3 regions of the Nitrobacter winogradskyi Nb-255 genome follow, and region 3 is predicted to be linked to each of the others. Evidence: predicted binding sites of a transcription regulator. Region 3 holds the regulator's gene; each other region holds the start of a gene.

Region 1 (10,009 bases), 300 kb from region 3:
CGAGCAGGAATTGCTGGGACTTCACGACGCCCGCAGGTGTTTTCGTCGCGAACGAAGGTTGCCATAACGCAACCGGCGGCACGGCCGGCGGCCAGATCGGCTATCGCTGGCAGGCCACCAACTGGCTGTTCGGCCTCGAGGCTCAAGGCAACTGGGCTGATCTGAGCGGCCGCAATGTCAGCCTCGCCTTCCCGGCTTTCACCAACAACAGCAATTTGAACGCGTTCGGCCTGTTCACCGGCCAGATCGGTTACGCCTGGGATGCCACCTTGCTCTATGTGAAGGGCGGCGCCGCCGTGACGTCCAACCGATACCGGAGCCTTGTTACCGCGACCGGCGTTCAGGCAACCGACAGTGTCAACAACAACCGCTGGGGTGCGGTCGTGGGCGTCGGCCTGGAATACGGGTTCGCGCCGAACTGGTCGCTCGCCTTCGAGTACGATCACATCTTCATGGGCAACAGCAGGCACACCTTCACCAACAATGGCGTTGCCGGAGCCGCCGGTACGCTGTTTGGAACGGACAACATCAGCCAGGACGTGGACATCGTCACCGCGCGCATCAATTACCGTTGGGGTGGCCCCGCCATCGCGCGGTACTGATCGCGCCTGATCCGATTTCCCTGGTAAACTCCTCAAGGCCGGCTTTCGCCGGCCTTTTTTTTGCGTCGGGATCCAGTGCGTGTTCGCAAGAATCGCCAGGGCGGGCGGCGATGAACCGTGGCCGGGTCTCCTTTGCGATGAAATAGTTTTAGAGCATTTTCCGGCGAAGTGGATACCGGTTCGCCGCAAGAAAATGCGACCAGACAACCATTTCTAGAGCATGCTCCGATTCAACTTGATCGGATCATGCTCTAGAGCCTTTCCGTTTCTGATAAATCAGAATCTGGCTCTATGATTTTGATTTAGTGCGCTTTCTTCATGCGAACTGGTGTCCGCTGTGCTTGAAAACGCGCTTGATCATCGCGGCCCTCTGGAAATCTCCCGCTGTTCTATCTACGTTCCACGGACTGCCACAACGGATTGCTACAAACGGCGCCACTCCGGGGATTTCGACCGGCGCGGCGCGCCCAAGCGCGGCGCGATTCTGGCGCCTGGATAAAGCCCTGTCATGGACGAAGTCATAAAGGCCAAGCGGCAACAATCGAGCCCCGCGAGTCGCGCCATCACGATCCGCGGCGCGCGCGAACACAATCTGAAGAACGTCGATCTGGAGATCCCGCGCGATAAGCTGGTGGTGTTCACCGGCCTTTCCGGCTCCGGCAAGTCCTCGCTGGCGTTCGACACCATCTATGCCGAAGGCCAGCGGCGCTATGTCGAGTCGCTGTCGGCTTACGCGCGTCAGTTCCTGGAGATGATGCAGAAGCCCGATGTCGATCAGATCGACGGGCTGTCGCCTGCGATATCCATCGAACAAAAGACGACGTCGAAGAACCCGCGCTCCACCGTGGGAACCGTGACGGAAATCTACGATTACATGCGGTTATTATGGGCGCGCGTCGGCGTGCCCTATTCGCCCGCCACCGGCCTGCCGATCGAGAGCCAGACGGTGTCGCAGATGGTTGATCGGGTTTTGGCGCTGCCTGATGGCACGCGGCTCTATCTGCTGGCGCCGGTCGTTCGCGGCCGAAAGGGCGAATATCGAAAAGAACTGGCGGAGTATCTCAAGAAGGGCTTTCAGCGCGTCAAGATCGATGGCTCGTTCCACGAGCTCGCCGACGCTCCCGCGCTGGATAAGAAGTTTCCGCACGATATTGACGTGGTGGTCGATCGCATCGTCGTCCGGCCGGACCTAGGCCAGCGGCTGGCTGAGTCGTTCGAGACGGCCTTGAAGCTCGCGGAAGGGCTGGCGGTGATCGAATATGCGGATGCCCCTCCTCCGCTCCCCCACGGCGCGGGCGACAAGAAGAAGGTCGCGAAGATTCACGACAGGAGCGGGCCTGAACGCATCCTGTTCTCGGAAAAGTTCGCGTGCCCCGTGTCCGGCTTCACGCTTCCCGAGATCGAGCCGCGGCTGTTTTCGTTCAATAATCCCTACGGCGCTTGCCCGAAGTGCGGCGGTCTTGGTGTCGAGCAGCATGTCGATGAAAATCTGGTCATCCCCAACAGGGAATTGACACTGCGCAAAGGCGCGATCGCACCGTGGGCGAAATCGTCGTCGCCGTACTACCTGCAGACGCTCACCGCGCTCGGAAAATTCTACAAGTTCGCTCTCGACACCAGATGGAAGGATCTGCCGAAGAAGACGCAGGCCGCGCTTTTGCATGGCTCGGGCGACAACGAGATCAGGTTCTCCTATGAGGACGGCGTGCGCTCCTATGAAACCAGGAAGCCGTTCGAAGGCGTGATCCCCAACATCGAGCGCCGTTATCGCGAGACCGAAAGCGAATGGGCGCGCGAGGAGCTCGGGAAGTATTTCTCCGATGTGCCGTGCGATTCCTGCAAGGGCTATCGACTCAAGCCGGAGGCGCTCTGCGTCAAGATCGGGGGCAAGCACATCGGCGAGATCAGCGAACTGTCGGTTCGCGGCGCCGGCGAATGGTTCGAGACGGTCCCGACAATGCTCTCGGCGCAGCAGAACGAAATTGCCGGTCGCGTCCTCAAGGAGATCCGCGAACGGCTGTCGTTTCTGCTCGACGTCGGCCTTGGCTATCTCACGCTGTCGCGCGCTTCCGGCACGCTGTCCGGCGGCGAGAGCCAGCGCATTCGACTTGCTTCGCAGATCGGCTCAGGCCTCACCGGCGTGCTTTATGTACTGGACGAGCCGTCGATCGGACTGCACCAGCGCGACAATGCCCGCCTGCTTGAAACCCTGAAGCGGCTGCGCAATCTCGGCAATACCGTGATCGTTGTCGAGCACGACGAGGATGCCATCCGCCTCGCCGACCATGTGCTCGATATCGGCCCCGGCGCCGGTGTTCACGGCGGCCACATCGTCGCGCAGGGCACGCCGGCCGACATCATGCGCAATCCCAGATCGCTGACCGGCAAATATCTGACAGGCGAGCTGTCGGTCGAGATACCCGAGCGGCGGCCGCCGAACCATCGCCGCACCATCAAGCTGGTCAACGCGCGCGGCAACAATCTGAAGAACGTTACCGCGGAAATTCCGCTCGGCCTGTTCACCTGCATCACCGGCGTCTCCGGCGGCGGCAAGTCAACGCTGCTGATCGACACGCTTTACAAAGCGATCGCGCGGAAGCTGAACAATGCGAGCGATCCCCCCGCGCCCCATGACCGTATCGAAGGCCTGGAGCATATCGACAAGATCATCGACATCGACCAGTCTCCGATCGGGCGCACGCCGCGCTCCAATCCCGCGACCTACACCGGCGCCTTTACGCCGATCCGCGAGTGGTTCGCCGGGTTGCCGGAAGCCAAGGCCCGCGGTTATGCGCCCGGCCGCTTCTCGTTCAACGTCAAGGGCGGGCGTTGCGAGGCCTGCCAGGGCGATGGGGTCATCAAGATCGAGATGCACTTCCTGCCCGATGTTTATGTCACCTGCGACGCCTGCAAGGGCAAGCGCTACAATCGCGAAACGCTTGAGGTGCTGTTCAAAGGCAAGTCGATTTCGGACGTGCTCGACATGACGGTCGAGGAAGCCGCCGAGTTTTTCAAGGCGGTGCCGCGCGTGCGCGACACCTTCTTGACGCTGCAGCGCGTCGGCCTCGGCTACATCCGTGTGGGACAGCAGGCGACCACGCTGTCAGGCGGTGAAGCGCAGCGCGTCAAGCTCGCCAAGGAACTGTCGAAGCGAGCGACCGGCCGCACGCTTTACATTCTCGATGAACCGACAACCGGCCTGCATTTCCATGACGTCAAGAAACTTCTTGAAGTGCTGCACGAACTGGTGGCGCAAGGGAACACGGTTGCGGTGATCGAGCACAATCTCGAAGTCATCAAGACCGCGGATTGGGTGATCGATCTCGGCCCCGATGGCGGCGACGGAGGCGGCGAGATTGTTGCCTGGGGAGCCCCGGAAGACATTGTGAAAGCGCCGCGCAGCCATACCGGAAAGTTCTTAAAGCCGATTCTGGAAAAGGCAGGAAAGCCAAGGCGGCATAACCCGAATGCGAGTGAAGCGGCCGAATGACGCACGGCCGCGCAATCTTGTGAACGATGAACTCATCAATGAAGATTTATGCCCAAGCGTCTTGTCAGAAAGATATTTTCAGGGATTTTTTCGTTGAAACGGATGCGCGCACCGGAGATGGAACATGACCATGGCGGCCGTTGCGGAACTCCCCAGTTGTCGCCACGTTTGGTTCGTGGAGCGAAGCCTTCGATTGGAATACCTGAACATGGAGTTACGAATATGTTCCGTTTCAAATCCGTTTTAGCGGCGACCGTCATCGCTTTAGCGCCGCTGGTCGTTGCGTCGCCGAGCTTTGCACAAGGATGGGGATCAAAAGCCATGGGATTCTCTGGCGGCGGCGCCCGCATTGGCGGCGGCAGCTTCATGGGTGGTGGCCGACATTTCGGCGGCGGTGGCCGACACTTCGGCGGCGGCTGGCGCGGGGGCGGGCGCATGGGCTGGGCCGGTCGGGGTTGGGGAGGCCATCGAATCGGCTGGGCGGGACGTGGCTGGCGCGGGCATCGCATCGGCTGGGGTGGACGCGGATGGCGTCGTGGCTGGGGTGGAGGTTGGGGAGGTGGATTCTACCCCGGTTTGATCGGCGGCGGCCTGTTGGGCGGAGGCTTGTGGGGCAGTCCATGGGGATGGGGCTGGGGTGGAGGTTGGGGACCGGGATTAGGTTGGGGATCACCCTTCTATTCCGATTACGGGTATGACGACGGGTATTATGACGACGGCCCGGCTGTCGCTCCGACAGTGGTGCGAACCAATGGCAGAGATGTCACCTACTGCCAGCGGCGATTCAAATCATACGACGTGCGTTCCGGGACCTACCTGGGGCGCGACGGCAGACGACATGCGTGTCCAAGACGCTGATAGCTTTCGCCAATTACGGCTTTAGCTTCCCGGAGCGGTGCGAAACCACCGCTCCTTTTTCTTTTGCGTCGCTTCTTTCCTTCTCTTCGGCCCCTGCTGCGCCCCGAGTCGCTGCCTTTAGCAACCCTTCGCCTGCCTTGTGAACAGCGGGCGAAATTCATTCCGAGTCGGTGATTTCAAGGATTTGCCGTTGGGAATCCCCGCAGACTCACTGATACTTGAAGCAACTCTAGGCCAATGCGATCCTTGGCCTCCCTCCCTTTTCCACCATATTTAGTGTTTGTTTCACAAGTTTGCACTAACCCTTGACGCATGTAAGGGAGTCGCCCTAGCTTCGATCTGTCCGGCGCGAGGGTTTCTTGGGTTCCCGCCGGGCGCTCCTAGGAGCGTTTTCAAGCGAAGTGGACACCGGTTCGCGTGAAGAAAACGCGTCCAATCAAAATCATAGAGCCCGCTTCTGATTTTATCAGAAGTGGAAAGGCTCTGAAGATCAAGATCGGGCTACTCCATCCGCCGGTAGAGGCAGCGGATGGTGGAATGATGTCTGCCTCCGAGCCTTGGCATCAGGAGCCTTGGCATCAGGAGCGTTGGGCGTCAGGAGCACGAAAAGCCGGATCGAAACTGGCTCAAATGGGGATGCGAGGCGTTGAGTCCAAGACCGCCTCGAGGCTGAAGGTTCGGAAGTGAAACCGGACTGAACAGGTCGGTACACCGGCCGAACCGCGGGCGCGAAGTTCGCGAAGGGAAACCGCCGCTGCCGCACAAGCGGTGACGGACAGTTACGGGGCACGAAGCAATGCGATTCGAACGGCGCTACACCACGGACGGCCAATCACCCTATGCCGGGATTGATTTCCGGCTGACGACGAGCGAGATCCGAAACCCGGACGGCTCGGTGGTGTTTCGGCTCGAGAATGTGGAAGTGCCGGAGTTCTGGTCTCAGGTCGCGTCCGACGTATTGGCGCAGAAGTATTTCCGGAAAGCTGGCGTCGCGGCGCGCCTGAAGAAGGTCGAGGAGGAAACGGTCCCTTCGTGGCTGTGGCGCTCGGTGCCCGATACCGATGCGCTTGCCGCCCTCCCCGAAAGCGAACGTATCGTCGGTGAGACCTCGGCGAAGCAGGTCTTCGACCGGCTGGCCGGCTGCTGGACCTATTGGGGGTGGAAAGGCGGTTACTTCACCTCTGAAGACGACGCGCGGGCTTTCCACGACGAACTCCGCTGCATGCTGGCGCGCCAGATGGTGGCGCCGAACTCCCCGCAGTGGTTCAACACCGGCCTGCATTGGGCCTACGGCATCGACGGTCCCGGCCAGGGCCACTACTACGTCGACTTCAAGACCGGCAAGCTGACCAGGTCGAAGTCGTCCTACGAACATCCGCAACCGCACGCCTGTTTCATTCAGGGCATCGAGGACGACCTCGTCAATGAAGGCGGCATAATGGACCTGTGGGTGCGCGAGGCGCGCCTGTTCAAATACGGCTCCGGCACCGGCTCCAACTTCTCGCGGTTGCGCGGCGAAGGCGAACGCCTCTCGGGCGGCGGCCGCTCCTCAGGCCTGATGAGCTTCCTCAAGATCGGCGACCGCGCGGCGGGCGCCATCAAGAGCGGCGGCACCACGCGTCGCGCCGCCAAGATGGTTGTGGTCGACGCCGATCACCCTGATATCGAGCAGTATATCGACTGGAAGGTGAAGGAGGAGCAGAAGGTCGCCGCCCTCGTCACCGGCTCCAGGATCAACCAGAAGCACCTCAAGGCGGTGATGCGCGCCTGCGTCAACTGCGAGGGCTCGGGTGACGACTGCTTCTTGCCGGAGAAGAACCCCGCGCTGCGCCGTGAGATCAAGCTCGCCCGCCGCGCCCAGGTGCCTGACAACTACATCAAGCGTGTCATCCAGTTCGCCCGGCAGGGCTACAAGGAGATCGACTTCCCAGTCTACGATACCGACTGGGATTCCGAGGCCTATCTCACCGTCTCCGGCCAGAATTCCAACAATTCGGTGTCGCTGAAAGACGACTTCCTGCGCGCGGTCGAGACCGACGGCGACTGGAATCTGATCGGGCGCACCAACAGGAAGGTGACGAAGACCCTCAAGGCGCGCGAGCTCTGGGAGAAGATCGGCTACGCCGCCTGGGCCTCGGCCGATCCCGGCCTGCACTTCAACACCACGATGAACGACTGGCACACCTGCAAGGCGTCCGGCGACATCCGCGCGTCGAATCCGTGCTCGGAATACATGTTCCTCGACGATACCGCCTGCAACCTTGCCTCCGCCAACCTGATCACGTTCTACGACACCGCCTCGAAGCAGTTTGACGTCGAAGCCTATGAACACACCGTGCGTCTCTGGACCGTCGTGCTGGAGATCTCGGTGCTGATGGCGCAGTTTCCGTCGAAGGCGATCGCCGCGCTTTCCTATGAATTCCGCACGCTTGGTCTCGGCTTCGCCAACATCGGCGGTCTCCTGATGACCATGGGCCTGTCCTATGATTCGCGGGAAGGCCGCGCGCTGTGCGGTGCGCTGTCCGCGATCATGACCGGCATCGCCTACAGGACCTCCGCGGAAATGGCCGGCGAACTCGGCGCGTTTCCCGGCCACAAGAAAAACGCCGGCCATATGCTGCGCGTCATCCGCAATCACCGCCGCGCCGCGCACGGTCAGGCGCACGGCTATGAGGCGCTCGCGGTCAACCCGGTGCCGCTCGACCACGCCTCCTGTCCGCAAGCGGACCTGATCGCCCACGCGACCAGGGCGTGGGATGATGCGCTCGCGCTCGGCGAACAGCACGGCTATCGCAACGCCCAGGTCACGGTGGTGGCGCCGACCGGCACCATCGGCCTCGTGATGGACTGCGACACCACCGGCATCGAGCCCGACTTCGCGCTGGTGAAGTTCAAGAAGCTGGCCGGCGGCGGCTACTGGAAGATCATCAATCGTGCGGTGCCGGAGGCGCTGCGCGCGCTCGGCTATCGCGAAAGCGAGATCGCCGAGATCGAGGCCTATGCGGTCGGCCACGGCTTGCTGTCCAACGCGCCGGGCATCAACGTCTCCACCCTGAAGGCCAAGGGATTCACCGACGAGGCCATCGCCAAGGTGGAAAAGGCGCTGCCGACCGCGTTCGACATCAAGTTCGCTTTCAACAAATGGACGTTCGGCGAGGACTTCATCCGTGACACGCTCGGCGTCGACGCCGACGCCCTCGCCTCGCCGGCCTTCGACCTGCTCGCCGCGATCGGTTTCAGCAGGCGCGAAATCGAAGCCGCCAATGTGCATATCTGCGGCGCGATGACCGTGGAAGGCGCGCCTCACCTCAGGGCCGAGCACTATCCGGTGTTCGACTGCGCCAACCCCTGCGGCAAGATCGGCAAGCGCTATCTCTCGGTCGAAAGTCACATCCGCATGATGGCTGCGGCGCAGCCCTTCATCTCGGGCGCGATCTCGAAAACCATCAACATGCCGAACGACGCCACGGTGGACGACTGCAAGTCGGCCTATCTGCTGTCGTGGAAGCTCGCGCTGAAGGCCAACGCGCTCTATCGCGACGGATCGAAACTGTCCCAGCCGCTCAACTCGCAGCTCATCGTCGATGATGACAGCGACGACGACGCGATCGAGGCGCTGATGGACAAGCCGATGGCCGCCCGCACCGCACAGGTGGCGGAAAAGGTTGTCGAGAAGCTGGTGGAGCGCATCGTCGTGCTGCGCGAGCGCGAAAGGATGCCGGACCGCCGCAAGGGCTATACCCAGAAGGCCGTGGTCGGCGGCCACAAGGTCTATGTCCGCACCGGCGAATACGACGACGGCCGCCTGGGCGAGATCTTCATCGACATGCACAAGGAAGGCGCTGCGCTGCGCTCCTTCATCAACAACTTCGCCATCGCGGTGTCGCTCGGCCTGCAATACGGCGTGCCGCTGGAGGAATATGTCGACGCCTTCACCTTCACCCGCTTCGAGCCGGCGGGACCGGTGCAGGGCAACGACTCGATCAAGTACGCGACCTCGATCCTCGACTACGTATTCCGCGAACTCGCCGTCAGCTACATGGGCCGCTACGACCTCGCCCATGTCGATCCGTCGGAGACCGGCTTCGACGCGCTCGGCAAGGGCGTGGCCGAAGGCAAGACGCCGGAAGGCCAGCAGGCCACCCGCTATGTCTCGAAGGGCCTGACCCGCTCACGCACCGACAACCTCGTCGTCATGCGCGGGGGCAATGATGCACGGGGGTCTTCGTCCTCAGCCGCCGGCGACGGCGGCGCGCGTACTTCCGTCCCCTCCCCCCTCGCAGGAGAAGGCCGGGCCGCAGCGGCCAGCGTCACGGCCCTCTCATCCTCGCGCGCGGGCGATACGCTCGAAGGCGCGGCCGCGCTGAAGCAGGAGACTGGTCATGATCTCTCGCCGACCGAACGGCTGGAGCAGCAGCAGAGAAACAAGGTCGCCGCGCCGGCAATCGCACCGACCAAGGCCGAGCGCCGCGCCGAAGCGAAGGCAAAAGGCTACGAGGGCGAGATGTGTCCGGAGTGCGCCAACTTCACGCTGGTGCGCAACGGCACCTGCATGAAGTGCGATACGTGTGGAAGCACGACGGGGTGTAGTTAGGAGACAGATAAATGATTAAATTCATTCCGTCAGAAGACATTGATAAGATTGCGTTAGCCCATCGCCGCGCATTGGGCTTCCGAGATGATCAGATGATCGACGGAATGACTCTTAATTACCAAGCTCAAGAAACGCTATCCTGAGTTTGACTACCGGCGAGTACCGAACGGTTCACTCAACAGTGCTGATGCACAGTGGGATGACCGCAAAAAGCTAATAACCCTTACTGAAGTGAACCGCCCCGAGTTTGCCGGAGGCTGTTTGGTTTGAGTCACGCCGCCATGGCTGTCTCGTCGAGCATGGCGTAGTAGCGCTCCTCGGCTTCGGCCGGCGGGATGTTGCCGATGGGCTCCAGCAGCCGGCGATGGTTGAACCAGTCGACCCAGGCGAGTGTGGCGAACTCGACCGCCTCGAAGCTCCGCCACGGCCCGCGCCGATGGATGACCTCGGCCTTGTATAGACCGT
Region 2 (10,009 bases), 440 kb from region 3:
TTCTTGCAACCCGGCCCGGAAACTCAAAGATGCCTGTCGTCAACCGCGTTGCCGATCTGCAATCCGATATCGCCGGCTGGCGCAGGGATATCCACGCCCACCCGGAGTTGCTCTACGACGTTCCTCGCACCGCCGCGTTCGTGGCCGACCGCTTGCGGGAGTTCGGCTGTGACGAGATCGTAACCGGTCTAGGCAGCACCGGCGTCGTCGGCGTCATCAAGGGCAGACGCCCGGCGGGCGGGGAGGTCAAGGTGATCGGTCTGCGCGCCGACATGGACGCGCTGCCGATCCAGGAGGAAACCAACCTGCCTTACGCCTCGGCGACGGCCGGCAGAATGCATGCCTGCGGTCATGACGGCCACACCGCGATGTTGCTTGGCGCCGCGCGCTATCTCGCGGAGACGCGGAATTTCGCCGGTGAGGCGATCGTGATCTTTCAGCCGGCGGAAGAGGGCGGCGCAGGCGCCGCGGCGATGATCAAGGACGGGCTGATGGATCGTTTCAGGATCGATCAGGTCTATGGCATGCATAACCTCCCCGGCGTTCCGCTCGGAGCCTTCGCGATCCGGCCGGGGCCGATCATGGCCGCGACCGACAGCGTCGATTTCAGGATCGAGGGTCACGGCGGCCACGCCGCGCGTCCGCATCTGTGCATCGACCCGGTGCTGGCAGGTTCGCAGCTTGTCATGGCCCTGCAATCGATCGTGTCGCGCAATGTCGATCCGCTGGAATCGGCGGTGATTTCCATATGCGAGTTCCGCGCCGGCAGCACCCGCAACGTCATTCCGCAGACGGTCGAGTTGCGCGGAACCGTCCGCGCCCTGAAGGCCGACGTGCGCGACCAGATGGAGAAGCGGATTCGGGAGGTCGCCGCCGGCGTGGCGCTGACAACCGGCGCCAACATCGATGTCAAATTCCGGCGCGGCTATCCGGTCACGGTGAATCATCCGGAGCAGACGGAAACCGCGATCAGGATCGCGAAAGAGATTGCTGGCGACGGCAATGTTCACGGGACGCCGCCGATGATGGGTGGGGAGGATTTCGCCTATATGCTGGAAGCCCGGCCCGGCGCTTTCATCTTCATCGGCAATGGCGACAGCGCGGGCCTGCATCATCCCGCCTACAACTTCAACGACGACGCCATCGCATATGGCTCGTCGTACTGGATCAGGCTGGTCGAGACCACGCTGGCGGCATAAGCAGCTTTTGAACACAAAAGTGGCTATGAATCAGCGGCCATCACGCCGCCCGGTCGCGTTGCAGGTGTGTCGCGGCAATTTTCAGATCGTCGACGAAACGCTTATATTCGCGGGCTCTGTCGTCCTGGTCCGGCAACCGCAGCAGATAGGACGGATGCACCGTCACCAGCGCCTTGCGCCCGTCCTTCATATCGATCAGCCGTCCGCGCGACTTGTTGATCGGTGTGATCTTTCCGAACACGCTTTGCGCAGCGGTTGAGCCCATCGCCACCACCAGCGCCGGATTGACCGCCGCCAGTTCGCGCTCATACCATGGGCGGCACGCCCTAATTTCCGGCGTGTTCGGCTTCTGGTGCAGCCTGATCTTGCCGCGCGGCACGAACTTGAAGTGCTTCACGGCATTGGTGACGTAAACTTTCGTGCGGTCGATTCCGGCTTCCTTGAGTGCGCGGTCAAGCATCTGCCCCGCCGGGCCGATGAACGGTTTCCCCGCGAGGTCTTCCTTGTCGCCGGGCTGCTCGCCCACCAGCATGACCTGTGCGTGCGCCAGTCCTTCGCCGAACACGGTCTGCGTCGCATCCTTCCAGAGGGGGCAGGCGCGGCAGCCGGCGGCCTCTTCGCGGAGGCTTGGGAGGCTGTCATGGGCTGAGGACTGGCGTGCCATTGGCTGCTCCCGCTTCTGCGGTTTCCTGGGCATGGTGGCCTCGGTCGCGATCATCTCGCTCGAGGCGCGGCTTGCGTTCGCGATCAGGGATTTAGAGCCATTTTGGATTGAGATTACGCATAACCGGCGTGATTGAAGAAGTTGATGCATTGGTCTGGAGAGAAGAGATCGAGGATAGAACCGATCCTGTTCCAGAGTGCGGGGATCGATCGCTCGGCGGCCTTTCGCAGATGGGCCTTGAGCTTTGCGAACGCCATCTCGATCGGGTTGAGGTCGGGCGAGTACGGCGGCAGATAGCGCAACTGCGCGCCAGCGGCCTCGATGATTTGTCGAACATCGTCGTTCTTGTGGGCGGGCAGATTGTCCATCACCACGATGTCGCCTGGCTTCAGGGTCGGGACCAGGCATCGTTGCAGGTAGACGCGAAAGATCTCGCCATTCATCGGCTCGTTGATGACAAAGGGAGCGGTGATAGCGTCGTGGCGCAGTGCCGCGACGAAGGTGGTGATCTTCCAGTGACCGTGTGGAATCTTGCCGACCAGGCGTTGGCCACGGCGGCAGCGGCCACGCAATCGCGCCATGTTGGTCGAGGTGCCGGTCTCATCGATGAAGACGAGGCGGGCTGGATCAAGCAGCCCTTGTTGCGCTTTCCAGACCTCGCGGGCCATCGCCACGTCGGGCCGATCCTGCTCGGTCGCGTAAACGCTTTTTTTTGAAGCTGATGCCGCGCCGGTCGTAGAAGCTCCACACCGTTGCCACGCTGACCGTAATGCCGCGCTCGCGCAGCAGGACCCGGACTTCTTCAAGCGTGATATCCGACTGTGCCCCAATCAGGTCGAGCAGCCACGCGGCATGCGGCTCAAGAACCGCGCGACGATGACCGCGAAGGCCGCTCGGCGCCGTTCGTCCGTCAAGCCGCCACTGACGGACCCATTTGATCGCGCTGCTGGCACTCACCGAAAAAACCTTGGCCGCCGAGGTTGCCGAAAGCCCGCCCGCAACCGCACCAATCACCCGCTCGCGCAAATCAGACGAATAGGCCCGTGTCATCGCTGCCTCCGAATCAAGACAGCCAAACCCTGGCCCAGAAAAACCCCTCCGTGAATCCTCAAACGAGTCAGATCAACCCAAAAAGACTCTAATCAGCGAAGCCTCGGGCAGGTTCCGCCAGTATTTCTTCGGCATTTCAGTTTGCATCGCCTTCACCTTGAGGCGGGCCGTATTGAAAATGCTGGCGTAATAGCTGCGCCAGACTTCTTCGAGCCGGTCTCCGGCCGGCGCCTCGTCGCGGCAGACGCCCGGCGTGAACGACAGCCGGTTATCGTTCCAGTGCGCACAGGTGTCGGGCGTCAGAATCGACCAGTTCATGTCCGCGAAACGCCGCATGAAAAAGGGAGCGGCAAGTTCGACGATGTGATGCTCGGGCTCGAACCAGGCGATGAAATGGGTGTCGCGTTCACGGCCGATCTCGCGAAACCGCACGAAGGCGTGCATCTTGTGTTCGTCGCGGCGGACCGCCCTGACCATGTCCCTTATTCTGACGACATCCTGGTCGGTGGCGATATCGAGCAGATCGTGGTTCATGCGCAGTCGCCACAGCAGGCGATAGAGCAGGGCAAACCGCTCGGGATCGCGATGCAGGATCGCCGCCTGCGCGAGTTCGATGAACCGCGCCGGGATATTGAAGGTGCTGACAAACGGTCCGTCGGGCAGAGCCGCGGCGGCGGGTGTAAACAGGTCAGGTTCGTTGCCGGGCGCGCGCCAGACTACATCGTGCGGGGCGGCATTGTTGAGCGCGAGCGCGCGGGCGGCGCGGCGCCAACCGTCGAAATCGGTTTCGCCGTCGAGGATGATGTGGCGGGTCAAAATCCGAACCCCAGTTGCACGGCTTTCGGCTTCAACTGCTCCGCCAGCGTCATGCTCTCCAGGGCTTTCGGCGACTGCCGGTGGTCGGCAAGAACGATGAAGGGCAGCGCCTTGTTTCGGGGGACGTGCAGGCGCGAAAGGTCCGCGGCGCGGATCGAGGTGTAACGTCGCGCGGAGAGAATGCGGTCCACGGCTTTGGTTCCAAAACCCGGCACCCGTAGCAGTTCTTCCCGGCTGGCGCGGTTGATGTCGAGCGGAAAGCGATCGCGGTGGCGCAGCGCCCAGGCGAGTTTCGGATCGATGTCGAGCGGCAGCATCGGGTTCGTGGCATCGACGATCTCGCTGATGTCAAAGCCATAGAAACGCATCAGCCAATCGGCCTGATACAGCCGATGTTCACGCATGAGAGGCGGAGCGCTCAAGGGCAGGGCGCGGCTTGCGTCGGGGATCGGGCTGAAGGCCGAGTAATAGACGCGCTTGAGGCGGTAGGAGCCGTAGAGATTGGCGCTTGTGCTCAAGATCGTTTGATCCGATGCGGCATCGGCACCGACGATCATCTGCGTCGTCTGGCCGGCCGGCGCGAAGCGTGGCGCTCTCACGCGCGCTGTGGCGTCGGCCTTCCTTGCCTCCTTCGCTTCATCCAGCTTCAGCCGCAATCGTCCCATGGTGCGGCGGATGGCGCGCGCATCCTTCTCGGGCGCAAGCTTCGCGAGGCTGTCCTCCTCCGGCATCTCGATGTTGATGGAGAGGCGATCGGCATATTTGCCGGCCTCCGTGATCAAGGCATCATTCGCGTCGGGAATGGTCTTGAGATGGATGTAGCCGCGAAAGCGATGTTCCTCGCGTAGTTTGCGCGCGACAGCGACCACCTGCTCCATGGTATAGTCCGCGCTCCGGATGATGCCCGAAGAGAGAAACAGCCCCTCGATGTAGTTTCGGCGATAGAAGTCGATGGTCAGCCTGACCACTTCGTCGATTGTGAAGCGGGCGCGCGGCACATTCGACGATGCCCGGTTGACGCAGTAGAGGCAGTCGTAGTTGCAGGCATTGGTCAGTAGCACCTTCAGCAGTGAAATGCAGCGTCCGTCCGGCGCATAGGAATGGCAGATGCCCATGCCGGGAGCGGTCGAGCCGAGACCCTTGCCGTCGCGGCTGTCCCGCAGTTCCGTGCCGCTGGAGGCGCAGGAAGCGTCGTACTTGGCGGCGTCAGCCAGGATTTCCAGCTTGCGTTGCAGGTTCATGCTTTCCAATCCTTTGGCGCCACAACCAAAACAAGGTTGGCGATCCCCCGGGCGAAAGCGTCGCCGGAAAGGTCCCGGTTGACTCTTGGCCACGGCGGGCATTTACTAGAACATATAGTGAACATTAAGGCTTGTCACGGGTTCTGATGTCACGGACGGATTTTTGATCATGCCTGGAACCGGAAGCAGTGCGGGAAAGCTTGCGCGCCTGCGTGACCGCATCGCGCGGATTGAGACCTGTCATGGCGGCGCAATGTTAGGCAGGGCGGCGCTCGACCACGCGGAGATGGATGCGGTGTTGCAGGGCGGGCTCTCGCGCGGCGCCGTGCACGAGGTGTTTGCGGAAGGACGTCACAGCGCGGCGGCGACCGGATTCATCGCGGGTCTTGCGCGGAGGATATGTGCGAGACGGCCGCTGCTTTGGGTTCGGCAGGATTTTGCCGCACGCGAATCCGGCGCGTTGTCGATGTGCGGATGGCGCGAACTCGGTCTTGATCCGCGTCTTCTGGTGATGGTCCACGTAGCCGATGCGGAGAGCGCGCTGCGGACGGCGTCCGACGCGCTGGCCTGCGATGCGCTCGGCGCCGTGGTGATGGAGATATGGGGCGAGACGCGTCTGTTCGATCTCGTCGCCAGCCGCAGGCTGACGCTGGCCGCGCGTCATTCCGGCGTCACCGGGTTGCTGCTGCGGGTGGCGGCGACGCCGCTGCCTTCGACGGCGGAGACACGATGGATCGTGCGCCCGGCGGCGAGCTGGCCGTGCGCGGCCTGGCAGGCATGGGGCGCGCCCGTCTTCGAAGCCCGGCTTGTGCGTAATCGTCATGGCCAGACCGGTCAGTGGATCATGGAATGGAAATGTGATGAGTGCCTTTTCCGTAACGCCTCGTGCTCCGGCCCGCAGGCGCATCCTCAGCCTGTGGTTGCCGCGCCTGCCGGCCGACCGTATCCGGCGAAAGTCGTTCCGCTCCGGCGAGCGGGATAACGACCGGCCTTGCGTCATCGTCGCCAAACAAAACAACGCGATGGTCATTTCCGCGCTGAATGACGCGGCCGCGCGCCTCGGCCTGACGATTGGCCTGCCGCTGGCCAATGCCCGCGCGATCTGTCCCGACATCGACGTGTTCGATGCTGACGAGACGGCGGACGCGCGGACATTGAACGGCATCGCCGACTGGTGCGACCGCTTCACGCCGCTGGTGGCGCTCGATCCGCCGCACGGCTTGCTGCTGGACATCACCGGCTGCGCGCATCTGTTCGGCGGGGAGGCGGCGCTGATGAATGCGTTGTGCAGCGCGCTGACGCGACAGGGCTTTGCCGTCAGCGCGGCCATCGCCGGCACGCCGGCCTGTGCACGGGCGCTGACGCGTCATGTTCATGGCCGGATCGTTGCGCCCGGCGAGGAACTGGAGGCCGTCGCGCCGCTGCCGGTGTTCACGCTGGGGACGGATGATGAGATCACGCGCGGGCTGCGCCGCGCCGGCCTGAAAACCATCGGCGATGTCGCCGTACGCGGACGCCATGAGATCGCCGCGCGTTTTGGGGCAGCTTTCACGGCGCTCCTGGAACAGACGCTGGGGCAGCGCGACGCGCCCATCAACCCACGCAGGCCGCCGCCGGATTATATCGTCGAGAAGCGGTTCGCCGAGCCGATCGCCACCGACAGCGCCATCGCGATGACGCTGGCGGGTCTTGCGCGCACGCTGATCGCCGCGATGGAAAAACAGGGCAAGGGCGCACGGCATCTGGAAGCGGGTTTTTTCCGCACCGACGGCGCGGTGCGCGTCATCACGGTGGAAACCGGCCGTCCCGTCACGCGCGGCGAGATCGTCGATCGCCTGTTCCGTGAGCGGCTCGATGCGCTGGCCGACCCGCTCGATCCCGGTTTCGGCTTCGATCTGGTGCGGCTGTCCGCCGTGCGAACCGAATCCGTCGTGCACGAGCAGCGCGACCTCGATGCGCGCGTTCAGGACAATGACGAAGTGGCGGCGCTGATCGACCGCATTGCCGCGCGCATCGGCAGCCATCGCGTCGTCGTTCACCTGCCGCAGGATACTCATATTCCCGAACGCGGAGCGCTCTCATTGCCGGCGCAACAGCATTTCGTGATGGCCATGCGCGCCGAGTGGCCCGCACGTATCGGAAGCGAGCCGCCGTTACGGCCGTTGCGGATGTTTGCGCGGCCGGAGCCGATAGAGGTGACGGCGATGTTTCCCGATGGCCCGCCGGCGCAGTTCAAATGGCGCCATCGTCAGTGTCTCATTGCCCACGTCGAAGGCCCCGAACGCATTGCCATGGAATGGTGGAATCGCTGCGAGCGGGCCTTGTCGCCCGAACCCGACGATGAATTCATGCGCCTGCGTCCGCCGCGAGGCGAGGTTGCGGTCCCGCGCGCCGATGGCCATGCGCTGACGCGTGATTATTTTCGTGCCGAGGATAAGGGAGGCGTACGTTATTGGCTTTATCGCGAAGGAATTTACGGGCGTGAAGTTCAAACGTTCCGGTGGTTTTTGCACGGGATGTTCGCATGAGGCCGACGCGCGACACTCCGTGCTATGCCGAAATCGGCATCGCCACCAACTTCTCGTTCCTTCATGGCGCGTCGCATCCGCAGGAGTATGTACATCAGGCCAGCGAGCTTCGGCTGCCTGTCATCGGCATTGCCGACCGCAACACGCTGGCGGGCGTGGTGCGCGCCTATACGGAGCTAAAAAATCCCGAAGTTCGTTATAAGCCGCGGCTGCTGATCGGATCGCGCCTCGTCTTCATCGACGGTACGCCTGACATTCTCATCTATCCTCGGGACCGGAATGCCTATGGCCGGCTCTGCCAGTTGCTGACCCGCGGCAAGCGGGCCGCGACGAAGGGCGAGTGCCATCTGAAGCTGGATGATCTTCTGGATTTTTCCGAAGGGCAGCTGCTTGTGCTGGCCTTGCCGCATCGTCTTGAAACGGCGAGAGCCATGGAGGTGCTGGACCGGTTGAGGCAGGCTAGCGCGGACGGCGTCTGGCTCGCGGCAAGTCTGCTCTATCGCGGCGACGATCGCCGCCGCCTGTTGCGATTGCAGCGGATCGCGGCCACCGCTCATGTCCCGCTGCTTGCGACCAACGAAGTGCTGTACCATCACCCCGCACGCCGTCCGTTGCAGGATGTCCTCACCTGCGTTCGCGAAAAGACCGCGGTCGATGCCATCGGCCGAAGGCTTGAACTCAATGCCGAGCGTCATCTGAAATCGGCGTGCGAGATGGAGAAGCTGTTTCGTGATCTCCCGGAAGCGATCGCCGAAACAATGCGGTTCGCATCGCGCATCGAATTCACGCTCGACCAGCTTCAGTATCAATATCCCGACGAGCCTGTGCCGCTGGGCAAGAGCGCGCAGCGGCACCTTGAGGATCTGACGTGGGCGGGCGCTCACAAGTACTTTCCGGTGCGTATTCCGCCCAGGACCAGGAAAGTCCTGCACAAGGAGTTGCGTTTGATCCGGCGGCTCAAATACGCGCATTACTTTCTCACCGTGCACGACATCGTGCGGTGGGCGCGCGATCAGGACATTCTCTGCCAGGGGCGCGGATCGGCTGCGAATTCGGCGGTGTGCTACGTGCTCGGCGTCACATCGGTGGATCCCACCAAGGTCGACTTGCTGTTCGAGCGCTTTATTTCCAGGGAACGGCTGGAGCCGCCTGATATCGACGTCGATTTCGAGCATTCGCGCCGCGAGGAGGTGATGCAGTATGTCTATCGCCGTTATGGCCGTCATCGCGCCGCGATTATCGCCACCGTCATTCATTATCGGCCGCGCAGCGCCATCCGCGATGTCGGCAAGGCGCTGGGCCTGACCGAGGATGTCACGGCGGCGCTTGCCGACACGGTGTGGGGAAGCTGGGGCGATGAGGTCAGCGACGCGCAGATCAGGCAGGCGGGATTTGATCCGCGGAACCCGATGGTGCGCCGCGCCGTCGCGCTCGCCACCGAGCTGATCGGGTTTCCGCGCCATCTGTCACAGCATGTCGGCGGCTATGTGCTGACCCAGGATCGGCTCGACACCTATGTGCCGATCGGCAATGCGGCGATGGAGAATCGCACCTTCATCGAGTGGGACAAGGACGATGTCGACGCGCTCCGGATGATGAAGGTCGACGTGCTGGCGCTGGGAATGCTGACCTGCATTCGCAAATGTTTCGATCTGATGGCGGAGCACAAGGGAGAACGGCGGGAGCTGGCGGATATCAGGTCGAGGGACGACGACGAAGTCTATCAGATGTTGCAGCGAGGCGAATCCCTCGGCGTGTTCCAGGTCGAAAGCCGCGCCCAGATGAACATGCTGCCGCGCTTGAGGCCGCGCACGTTCTACGATCTCGTCATCGAGGTCGCCATCGTTCGCCCCGGACCGATCCAGGGCGACATGGTGCATCCTTATCTGAAGCGGCGGGCCATGGACCCGGAGAAGATCGACTATCCCTATCCGAAGAACGGCGACAGGAACGAATTGCGCAACGTGCTGCACAAGACGCTCGGCGTGCCGCTGTTTCAGGAGCAGGCCATGCGCATCGCCATCGAGGCTGCGAAATTCACCTCCGAGGAAGCCAACGGCCTGCGTCGCGCCATGGCGACATTCCGTCATGTCGGCACCATCGGAAAATTCGAAGCCAAGATGGTCGGCAACATGATCGCGCGCGGCTATGATCCGGTGTTCGCGAGAAACTGTTTCGAGCAGATCAAGGGATTCGGATCCTATGGTTTTCCCGAAAGCCACGCGGCGAGCTTTGCGCAGCTTGTCTATGTGTCCGCATGGCTGAAGTGTTTCCATCCGGATGCATTCTGCTGCGGTCTTTTGAATTCGCAGCCGATGGGTTTTTACGCGCCGGCGCAGATCGTCGGCGATGCCCGCAAGAACGGCGTCGAGGTGCGGCCGGTCGACGTCTCGTTCAGCCATTCGCAGAACACGCTGGAAGAGCGCACGGGCAGGTATTGCGCCGTGCGTCTCGGCTTTCGCCAGATCGACGGATTCAAGTGGGTTGATAAGGATGAGGAGCGGGGCAGGC
Region 3 (10,009 bases):
ATCGCGGACATCTTTCACGGCTTCGGCCAGTCCGCGCTGGCCACGGTGGGCGGCACCGAGATTTCGACCGAGCAGTTCCGGCAGATCTACAACGACCGGCTGCAACAGATCGGACGCCAGTTCGGCCGCCCGCTGCCTCCCGATCAGGTCAGGGCTCTCGGCCTCGACCGCCAGATCCTGCAGCAGGTGATCGCGGAGGCAGCGCTCGACGAAGACGCCCAGCGCAAGGGTCTCAAGGTGTCGGACGAGGAGATCGGCCGACAGATCAAGAGCGATCCCAACTTCAAGGGTGCGAATAACGCCTTCGACGCGGCGCGTTTCGCCGGCCTCATCCGCCAGCTGGGATACACCGAGCAGCGCTACGTCGCCGAGCAGCGAAACATGGCGCTGCGCCGCCAGATCGTCGGAACGATGACGGCCGGCGTCGAGCCCTCGAAAACGCTGCTGGAGGCGTTGAACCGCTTCCAGAACGAGCAGCGGACCATCGACTACGTCAAGCTCGGCGCGGCGCAGGCCGGAACCATCGATCCTCCCACGGCGGACCAGTTGTCCGGATATTTCGACGCCCACAAGGTGCAGTTCCGCGCGCCGGAATATCGCAAGGTGGCTTTCGTGGTCTTGACGCCCGAGGAAGTCGCCAAATGGACCGCCGTGTCCGACGACGACGCCAGAAAAATCTACGAGGAGCGCAAGGACAAGCTGTCCACGCCCGAACGGCGACAACTCCGGCAGATCATGTTCCCCAGCGTCACGGACGCCCAGGCCGCGCGGGAGAAGATCGCCGGCGGCGCGTCGTTCGACGACATCGCCAGGGAGCGCGGCCTTGCGACCTCGGACATCGACCTTGGCACGATCTCGAAAGCCGAGATCATCGATCCCGCCATCGCCAATGCAGCGTTCTCGATCAACAGCGATGAAGTCAGCCAGCCGACCCAGGGTCGATTTGGAGTCGCGCTGATCAAGGTCGGCCGCATTGAGCCGGGCAACCAGCCGACTTATGAAAGCGTTGCCGAAAAACTGAAGCGCGACGTCGCGCTCGACCGCGCGCGCGCTGAAATCAACAACCTCCACAACAAGATGGAGGACGAGCGCGGAGGCGGCGCGAGCGTTGTCGAAGCGGCCAAGAAAGTCGGGCTGTCCGCGGTCACCATCGAAGCCACCGACCGCTCCGGGCGCGCGCCGGACGGCAAACCCGTGTCTGGAATTCCGCAGGGCGTCGACCTGATCGCGCAGGCGTTCGCCAGCGATGTCGGCGTCGACAACGACACGCTGCAACTCGGCAACAACGGCTTCATCTGGTTCGACGTTATCGGCGTCACCCCCTCGCGTGACCGCACGCTCGACGAGGTCAAGGACAAGGTCGAAGCGAGGTGGCGCGAAGACCAGATCAGCAGCCGCCTGATGACCAAAGCGACGGATACGATCCGCAAACTTGAGCAGGGCGGCAAGCTCGCCGACGAGGCGGCCAGCCTCGGTCTCAAGGTCGAGAGCGCGAGCGCGATCAAGCGGGACGCCACGACGACCGCCCTTCCCGCCGCCGTGGTCGCCGCCGTATGCCGCGCCGCCAAGGACGCAGCCGGCCAGGCGCCCGGCGCGGGCAATGACGAATGGTTCATTTTCCGCGTCACCGACGTGAAGGTGCCGACGCTCGATCTCGCCTCCGATGAGACGAAAAAGCTGCGTGAAGGCGTCCAGCGCGGCCTGTCGGATGAGTATATCGGCCAGTACATCGTCAAGCTCGAAGCCGAGATCGGCACCAAGATCAATCAGGCGGCGGTGGCGCAGATCACCGGCGCCAGCAGCAACTTCTGACGAGAACCGGCGAGCGCCGCATCCCGAAAGCATCCGATGGACGATCTCAAGGTTCTCATTGGAAAGGTCGCCACCGGCGCGACACTGACGCGGGAGGAAGCCGCCGCCGCGTTCAACAGCATGATGTCCGGCGAAGCGACTCCCTCGCAGATGGGCGGCCTTTTGATGGCGCTGCGCGTGCGCGGGGAAACCGTCGACGAGATCACCGGGGCGGTCTCGGCGATGAGATCCATGATGCTGCGGGTCAAGGCGCCCGTGGATGCGGTCGACGTCGTCGGCACCGGCGGCGACGGCTCGGGCTCGGTGAATGTCTCGACCTGCGCGTCATTCATCGTCGCAGGCGCCGGCGTGACCGTCGCCAAGCACGGCAATCGCGCGCTGTCCTCCAGATCCGGGGCCGCCGACTGTCTCGCCGCGCTCGGCATCAGGATCGACCTCACCCCCGAACAGGTCGGCCGCTGCATCAACGAGGCCGGCATCGGCTTCATGTTCGCGCCCGCGCATCACCCCGCGATGAAGAATGTCGGCCCGACCCGCGTCGAACTCGCGACCCGCACCATCTTCAACCTGCTGGGACCGCTGTCCAATCCCGCGGGCGTCAGGCGGCAGATGGTCGGCGTGTTCTCGCGGCAATGGGTGCAGCCGCTGGCGCAGGTGCTCAAGAATCACGGCTCGGAATCGGCATGGGTCGTTCACGGCTCGGACGGCCTGGACGAGATCACCCTCGCCGGCCCGACATTCGTCGCCGCACTCGAAGACGGCAATATCCGCACCTTCGAGGTGACGCCTGAAGATGCGGGACTGGAGCGCGCCGACGGCGACGCGCTGAAAGGCGGAGACGCCGAGGCGAACGCGGCCTCCTTGCGCGCGGTGCTCGAAGGCAAGCCGGGCGCCTTCCGCGATGTCGCGCTGCTCAACGCGGCGGCGGCGCTGATCGTGGCCGGCAAGGCGAAGACCTTGAAGGAGGGTGTCGCGCTTGGGGCGAAATCGCTCGACGGCGGCGGCGCGCTGAACAAGCTGAAGCAATTGATCGCGGTTTCCAACGGTTGAGGACGATGGCGTGGCCGACATCCTGACCAGGATCGAAACCTACAAGCGCGAGGAGATCGCGAGCGCAAAGCGTGCACGTCCCCTCGGCGAGGTCACGGCCGCCGCGAAGGCCGCCCCGCCGCCGCGCGGTTTTACCGATACCATCCGCGCCAAACTCGCGCGAGGCGATTACGCCCTGATCGCCGAGATCAAGAAAGCCTCACCGTCCAAAGGACTGATCCGCGCCGACTTCGATCCGCCGTCGCTCGCCCGCGCCTATGAGGCCGGCGGCGCGGCCTGCCTCTCCGTTCTGACCGATGCGCCGTCGTTTCAGGGCCATCTCGATTTCATGGTCGCCGCCCGCGCCGCGACATCGCTGCCGGTGCTGCGCAAGGACTTCATATTCGACACCTATCAGGTCGTCGAGGCGCGGGCGCATGGAGCGGACTGCATCCTGATCATCATGGCCGCGCTCGATGATGACGCTGCGAAAGACATCGAGGCGACCGCGCTCGATCTCGGCATGGATGTGCTGCTCGAAATCCATAACCGCGAGGAACTGGATCGTGCGCTCAAGCTTCGCTCGCCGATGATCGGCGTCAACAACCGCAATCTGCGCACCTTCGAGACGACGCTCGAAACCAGCGAAGGCCTGGCGCCGTACATCCCGAAAGAACGGCTCATGGTCGGCGAAAGCGGTATCTTCACGCCCGCCGATCTCGCGCGGCTCGAACGGGTCGGCATCTCCACTTTTCTGGTCGGCGAAAGCCTGATGCGGCAAGCCGACGTCACGGCCGCAACGCGCACGCTGCTTAAACATGCGTAGCCTCCGTCTCGCCTCCTTTTCCTCTTGTGGGAGAGGGAAGCAACCAGCCTGGAGCCTTCACTTCCGATGGAATTCCATGATTCTAATTTGACGCGTTTTCTTCACGCGAACCGGTATCCACTTCGCTTGAGAACGCTATAGGATTTGATTGATATGGCAGACAAGAAAAACAAACCCGCCCTCACCCACATCGACGTCAAAGGCGAGGCGCGGATGGTCGATGTCTCGGCAAAGCCCGCAACCGAACGCGTCGCCGTTGCCGAAGGCCAGGTCGTCATGACCAAGGCGACGCTGGCCCTGATCGAAAGCGGCAACGCCAAGAAAGGCGACGTGCTCGGCACCGCGCGCATCGCCGGCATCATGGCCGCCAAGCGCACTTCGGAACTGATCCCGCTCTGTCATCCGCTGGCGCTGTCGAAAGTCACGCTCGATATCGAGACCGACAAGAAGATTCCCGGCTGCCGGGTGCGCGCCAGCGTCAAGGTTTCCGGCCCGACCGGCGTGGAGATGGAAGCCCTCACCGCGGTCTCCGTCGCCTGCCTGACGATCTACGACATGATCAAGGCCGTGGAACGCGGCGTTCGTATCGAGGGCATTCATCTGGTCGAGAAGAAGGGCGGCAAGTCCGGCCACTATCTCGTGACGGATAACGCTCCAGAATGATAAGTGACCGGCGTGAACGCGCCGTCGGGCGACATCCGGCTCATCGCACCGTTGTATGCGAGCCGAAAGTTCGGTAGATGATTGACGCGCCCGCCAGGCGCGTCCCAATGCGGTGGTTCAGAAGCGCTTCATTGCCCCATCGAGTCCGTCAAGTGACATCAAAGGTTGCGGCAAGAGTATGCGACTTCGGAATTGGACACTAGAGCATTATCGCTTCTGATTGAATCAGAAGCGAAGTTCCAGATTATTGTTTTGGCGCGTTTTCTTCACGCGAACCGGTTTCCACTTCGCTCGAAAACGCTATAGGAGAATATGGTCATGGCCCTGATGGCGGTCGCCGATGCCCTTGCGGCTGTTCTTGACGGAGTCGAACCACTCCCGGAGGAAACAGCGGCTCTCGAAGCGGCGCATCGCCGGGTGCTGGCGCGCGATCTGCCCTCGCGCCGGACCCAGCCACCGGTCGCAATGTCGGCGATGGACGGCTATGCCGTGCGCGCCGCGGACATCGCGACAATTCCCTCACGTCTTCGCGTGATCGGCGAAAGCGCCGCGGGTCGGCCGCTCGATCGCGCGCTGCGTGCGGGCGAGGCCTTGCGGATCTTTACCGGAGGGGTGGTGCCGGACGGCGCCGACACCGTCGTCATTCAGGAAGACACGGACCGCGACGGCGACCACGTCATCGTCAAGGAGGCCACGGCTTCCGGCAAGAACATCCGTCCCGCAGGGGTGGATTTTCGCGAAGGCGACGTCCTCATCCGAGCGCGCACGCGCCTCACCGACCGCCATCTCTCGCTTGCCGCCGGCATGAACTATCCGGACCTGCCGGTGCACCGCCGTCCCACCATCGCCATGCTCGCCACCGGCGACGAACTGGTCTTGCCGGGCGCGACGCCCGGTCCCGGCCAGATCATCTTGTCCAACGGATACGCGCTTCGCGCCCTCGCCCGAGGTGAAGGCGCCGAGGCGATCGACCTCGGCCTGGCCGCCGACACCATGGACGCCACGACGGCCGCCATCCGCCGCGCCCGCGACAGCGGCGCCGATATCCTCGTCACCACCGGCGGCGCATCGGTCGGCGACCATGATTTCATCAAGCGCGCGCTTGAGGCGGAAGGCGTGGAGATGACGTTCTGGCGAATCGCGATGCGGCCCGGCAAGCCGATGATGTATGGCCGGCTCGGCGCGATGCGGGTGATCGGCCTCCCCGGCAATCCCGTCTCGGCCTACATCTGCGCGTTCCTGTTCATGGTGCCGCTGATCCGCGCGCTATCGGGACGTGTAGACGTGCACCACCGTGTTGAACCGGCGCTGCTCGGAGGCGATGTCGCCGCCAATCAGGCCAGGCAGGATTATCTGCGCGCGCGACTCACGTACTCAACGGACGGCCTGCCGATCGCAACGCCGGTTACGCATCAGGACAGTTCGCTGATGGGAAATCTTGCCGCGGCGGATGCACTCGTGGTCCGCGCGCCATTCGCGCCGGCCGCCAGCAAAGGCGCGCCCTGTACCGTCATCAAGCTCTCCCTGTCATAAAGTCTCGCGTTGTTGACCTTAAATTAAGGGTTGCGGAACACATATCGAACATATAGTGTATGTTCATGATTTGTTTCGAGTTCTCGTGCCGCGGAGTTGGCGCATAGGGCTGTAAGGCCCGATGTCGTCCGTCATCGGCAGGAACCATCAACTAGGGATTGGGTCGGGAATGCTCACGCGCAAACAGTACGAACTCCTGCGTTTTATCAACGAACGGCTGAAGGAGTCCGGTGTGCCGCCTTCGTTCGATGAAATGAAGGACGCGCTCGACCTGCGCTCGAAGTCCGGCATCCATCGCCTGATCACCGCCCTGGAGGAACGGGGCTTCATCCGCCGCCTGCCCAACCGCGCACGCGCCATTGAAGTCATCAAGCTGCCGGAACTGGCCGCAAGCGGCGGCGGACGTCGCGGTTTCACACCGAGCGTCATAGAAGGCAATCTCGGCAAGGTTCGCCGCGGCGGCGGTGGCGGCGCTGACGAGGCCGAGCGTCCGGTCGCCGTTCCGGTGATGGGACGGATCGCAGCCGGCACGCCGATCGAGGCGTTGCAGACCTGCAGTCACACAATCAGCCTGCCGCCCGACATGCTCGGCGCCGGCGAGCACTACGCGCTCGAGGTGCGCGGCGATTCCATGGTCGATGCCGGCATCCTCGATGGCGATATGGCGTTGATCCAGCGTAATCCGACCGCTGACACCGGCGACATCGTCGTCGCCCTGATCGACGACGAGGAAGCGACGTTGAAACGCTTCCGCCGCCGCGGCGCTTCGATCGCGCTGGAGCCGGCGAACGCGGCCTATGAAGTTCGCATTCTTCCGCCCAACCGCGTCCAGATCCAGGGCCGGCTGGTCGGCATTTACCGCAAGTACTAGGAATCGTTCAGGTGAATAGCGGACAACATGTCGGTGATGAACCGGCCATCAAGGAAGCAAAAGAGATTTACGAGAGGTTCCGCCGCCGCATTGTAGAGGAAGATGGAGTTATCAATCATAGAATGATGTGGGAACATTGTCTCAAACCGCATTGTTCGCGGGATTTGGCATCGCAAATCTGGAGATCATTAATCTCACCCGTTTGCTTTTCTGCGTGATTATCGCAGTTATCGGAGCAACAACCGCTACATTGACTCTTTTGGCGATTGAGGCCGCTCATTCGGAAATAAGAAGCCTGGTTAAAAGCTATGGGAACATAGAAACCGCTGACTATCGCGGCAAGCTGCCGATCATTGGCTCAGGCTTGCATCACAAGTATGGTCATATGCTTTGTACCGGCCTCCCATGGCTGATGGCACCGTTCTGGATACTTGCCGGTTTGTACGTAAGCCTGAAGTATTGTGGAATGGTTTTCTAGAATTACGCATACGTCGTCAGCAGCGCGCTTTCAGGAAATGCGGTAGAGCCTTTCCGATTCTGACGGAATCAAAAGCGAGGCTTTATAATCTTGGTTTAACGCGTTTTCTTCACGCGAACCGGTCTGCACTTCGCTCGAAACGCTAACGTACTGTGCGGCCGGTTCTGATCACGAGTATGAACACCCGCGAAACACCCAACCACGGACGCGCCGTTCAATCGTCCGGCTGGAGATCCTCGGGATCAGGCGTGGCGTCGACCGAAGGCTCCGGCTTCGATCCCGGTCGTGCCGGCTGTTCATCGAAGGCGGCGGATGACCAGGGACGCTTGAGGCCAGCAGGACGGACGGCATCGACAGCGAAGCCGGGTCTTGAAGCGCCGGGCTTTGAAGCGCCGGATCTTGAAACATCGAGTCTCGAAGCATCTTGTCTGGAAGAATTCGGGGTCCGCCATAAGGCAAGAGCGCCTTCACGCCGCAGCCGGTTTTGATCGATCACATGCGCGAGGCAGCCTTCCGGAGCCTGCCACCGCGTCACTATAAGCTCCGCACGCGCGCAATCATCCTGCAGCGCCTCCGGATGCCGCGTGAGAGCGACGATCCCACCTCCACTCGCCTTGACCACGCAGCCCGCATCGTCGCACGAGACGCCCTCCGCCAGCGTGGGATCCGTGGGCCCACGCACGTCCCCATCGGCGGCAAGCCATTCCCTGACCGTAAAAGAATCCTTGCCCGTGCTGATGAGACGCAGCCGGCCGTCCCCGCCCCTCACGGCGACGTTGCGACCTTCAGCGGATATCAGGATATCCGGCGGCTTCACCGCTAGTGACCACACGATCGCCAGCCCCACAACGATCGCGCCGCCCCAGCGCAGCGGCGTTCTCAGGAGTCCGAGCAGGACGATGCCCGCTGTGGCCGCGAGCAGCGGCCCCGTTCCGAATGCAGCGATGCGGCCGATGGAGCCCGGCAGTTCGACGACCCCTTGAGCCACGGCAACCATCCATTCAATGCCGAAGTCCATCAGCCGCCAGAACACGCCATCGAAGCCGAACGGCATCGCCGCGAGGCCGAGCAATCCCGCCGGCATCACCAGCGCCGATATCACGGGCATCGCCAGCAGGTTCGCAGCCATGCCGTATGGCGTCACGCGATGGAAATGAAACGCGGCATAGGGCGTGGTCGCAAGTCCGGCCACGAATGAGGCCAGCGCCAGCATGGCGATTTCGCGTCCACCCCACAGGGCGGCCTTCGCCGTCGGCGAGTGATCTGGCGTTGCGAGCATCCTCGGCATGCCCACCTGGACCAGCGCCACCAGTCCGAGCGTCGCCGCGAACGACATCTGAAAGCTCGGATGGATCAATGACTCCGGCGCGATCGCAAGCACGATCATCGCCGCCACCGCGAGCGTGCGAAACGTAATGGCGCGCCTGTCCACCATGATCGCGATCAGCACCGCCGCCGTCATGAAGAACGAGCGCTGGGTCGCGACTTCCGCGCCCGACAGCAGAAGATAGAAAGCGGCGGCCGCGAGCGCCGCCGCCGCGGACCACTTCTTGATCGGGAAGGTCGCCGTCAGCGCCGGGACCAGCGCCAGCAGCGCCCGCACCGCGAAGAACACCACGCCGGCGACGACGGCCATGTGATAGCCGGAGATCGAAAGCACATGGCCCAGCCCCGAAATGAACATCGCCTCATTCACGGGCGGTGTGATGGCGTCGCGCCGTCCCGTCAGCAGCGCGGTAGCGATGGCCCGCGAATCGCCGCTGAGAACAAGCCGGATGCGGGCGTCGATGGCGTCGCGCAACTCCTGCATCAGCGCGGCATAGCGCAAAGCAATCCCGCCGGCAGGCGGAGAAGCGACGGTTTTGATGGCGCCCATGACGAAGCCGGAAGCGCCGATACCCTGGAAGTACATATCGCGGGCGAAGTCGTAGCTTCCGGGCCGCACAGGCGTAAGCGGCGGCTGCAACCGCGCTTTCAACTCGACGAAACTGCCGACAGCGGGCGCGGCGCCCTTCCTGACGGACAGCCGGACGCGATCGAGCTTGACGTGCGGCCGCCGACTGTCCATCCGAACGACGCGCAGGATAAATCGATCAGTCCGCTCGCGCACTTCCCTGGTTTCGACGAAACCCTGAAGCAGCGGCGTGTACATCGGCCGCGTCAGCACAGCGTGCGAGACATGCGCCGTCTTGATCGTGGCGACAGCGAACCCTGCGGCGACCGCCGCAACCATCACGGCGGCGGGAAATATCCGATGCCGGCGCAGGAGCAGCGCCGACACGAACAACGCTCCGGCGGTCACGGAGACAACCCAGGCAACGGGCTCATGATCGGCGGCAAAATAGATCGCAATGCCCGCGCCGAACGCCACCGGGACCCATGGCAGGAGGCGAACGGCTGCCGCTTCGGCGTTCGCCCAGGCCCGCAGCCGCGCGACGATTGCCGGCAAGGCTTCCGAAGGGGTTTGCGAAGGCGCGGCGACGGCTTGCCGCGTCGGCCAGGTTCCGGCGTACCCTCCCCTCCGATCGCGAGCCCTGCCCCGCTCCGCCATCCAGCCGATCCTCTACGCCCTCGCGGCGATGCTAGCGGAAGAAGCCGCGCGGAGAACAGTGGAACGGATACGGAATACCGGCGAAATCAGGAGCCGGCCGCCGCCACCTTGGCCCAGGTGTCGCGCAGGCCGACCGTCCGGTTGAACACGAGCCTGCCGGGCGCGGAATCCCTGTCCCGGTAGAAATAGCCCTGCCGCTCGAACTGGACAGCGGCTCCGGCATCGTCTCGGGCGAGAGCGGGCTCG

The links. The regulator LexA, encoded in region 3, represses DNA repair genes until DNA is damaged. The targets are predictions, from matches to a motif close to TGTTCNNNNTGTGTTCNG.
Region 1: uvrA (excinuclease ABC subunit UvrA) is a predicted target of LexA. The motif match lies at 988-1,005, and genes of this name have one in related genera.
Region 2: NWI_RS11765 (ImuA family protein) is a predicted target of LexA. The motif match lies at 5,077-5,094, and genes of this name have one in related genera.

What each region holds. Positions count from the first base shown of each region.
Region 1 is NC_007406.1:1,710,615-1,720,623, forward strand. Features, by position in the region: gene NWI_RS08195 (outer membrane protein) at 1-602, shown strand, start outside; gene uvrA (excinuclease ABC subunit UvrA) at 1,111-4,092, shown strand; gene NWI_RS17920 (hypothetical protein) at 4,128-4,415, opposite strand; gene NWI_RS16915 (BA14K family protein) at 4,414-4,950, shown strand; gene NWI_RS08210 (vitamin B12-dependent ribonucleotide reductase) at 5,747-9,544, shown strand; one part of gene NWI_RS08215 (IS3 family transposase) at 9,816-10,009, opposite strand, start outside.
Region 2 is NC_007406.1:2,454,074-2,464,082, reverse strand. Features, by position in the region: gene NWI_RS11795 (M20 aminoacylase family protein) at 30-1,199, shown strand; partial or broken gene NWI_RS11790 (UdgX family uracil-DNA binding protein) at 1,240-1,956, opposite strand; one part of gene NWI_RS17060 (IS630 family transposase) at 1,977-2,576, opposite strand; one part of gene NWI_RS17060 (IS630 family transposase) at 2,578-2,913, opposite strand; partial or broken gene NWI_RS11775 (TIGR03915 family putative DNA repair protein) at 3,001-3,729, opposite strand; gene NWI_RS11770 (putative DNA modification/repair radical SAM protein) at 3,726-4,970, opposite strand; gene NWI_RS11765 (ImuA family protein) at 5,140-5,952, shown strand; gene NWI_RS11760 (Y-family DNA polymerase) at 5,891-7,498, shown strand; gene NWI_RS11755 (error-prone DNA polymerase) at 7,495-10,009, shown strand, end outside.
Region 3 is NC_007406.1:2,009,368-2,019,376, forward strand. Features, by position in the region: gene NWI_RS09575 (peptidylprolyl isomerase) at 1-1,812, shown strand, start outside; gene trpD (anthranilate phosphoribosyltransferase) at 1,849-2,862, shown strand; gene trpC (indole-3-glycerol phosphate synthase TrpC) at 2,873-3,667, shown strand; gene moaC (cyclic pyranopterin monophosphate synthase MoaC) at 3,821-4,330, shown strand; gene NWI_RS09595 (molybdopterin molybdotransferase MoeA) at 4,649-5,863, shown strand; gene lexA (transcriptional repressor LexA) at 6,033-6,734, shown strand; gene NWI_RS09605 (hypothetical protein) at 6,871-7,212, shown strand; gene NWI_RS09610 (ComEC/Rec2 family competence protein) at 7,427-9,763, opposite strand; gene NWI_RS09615 (glutamine--tRNA ligase/YqeY domain fusion protein) at 9,850-10,009, opposite strand, start outside.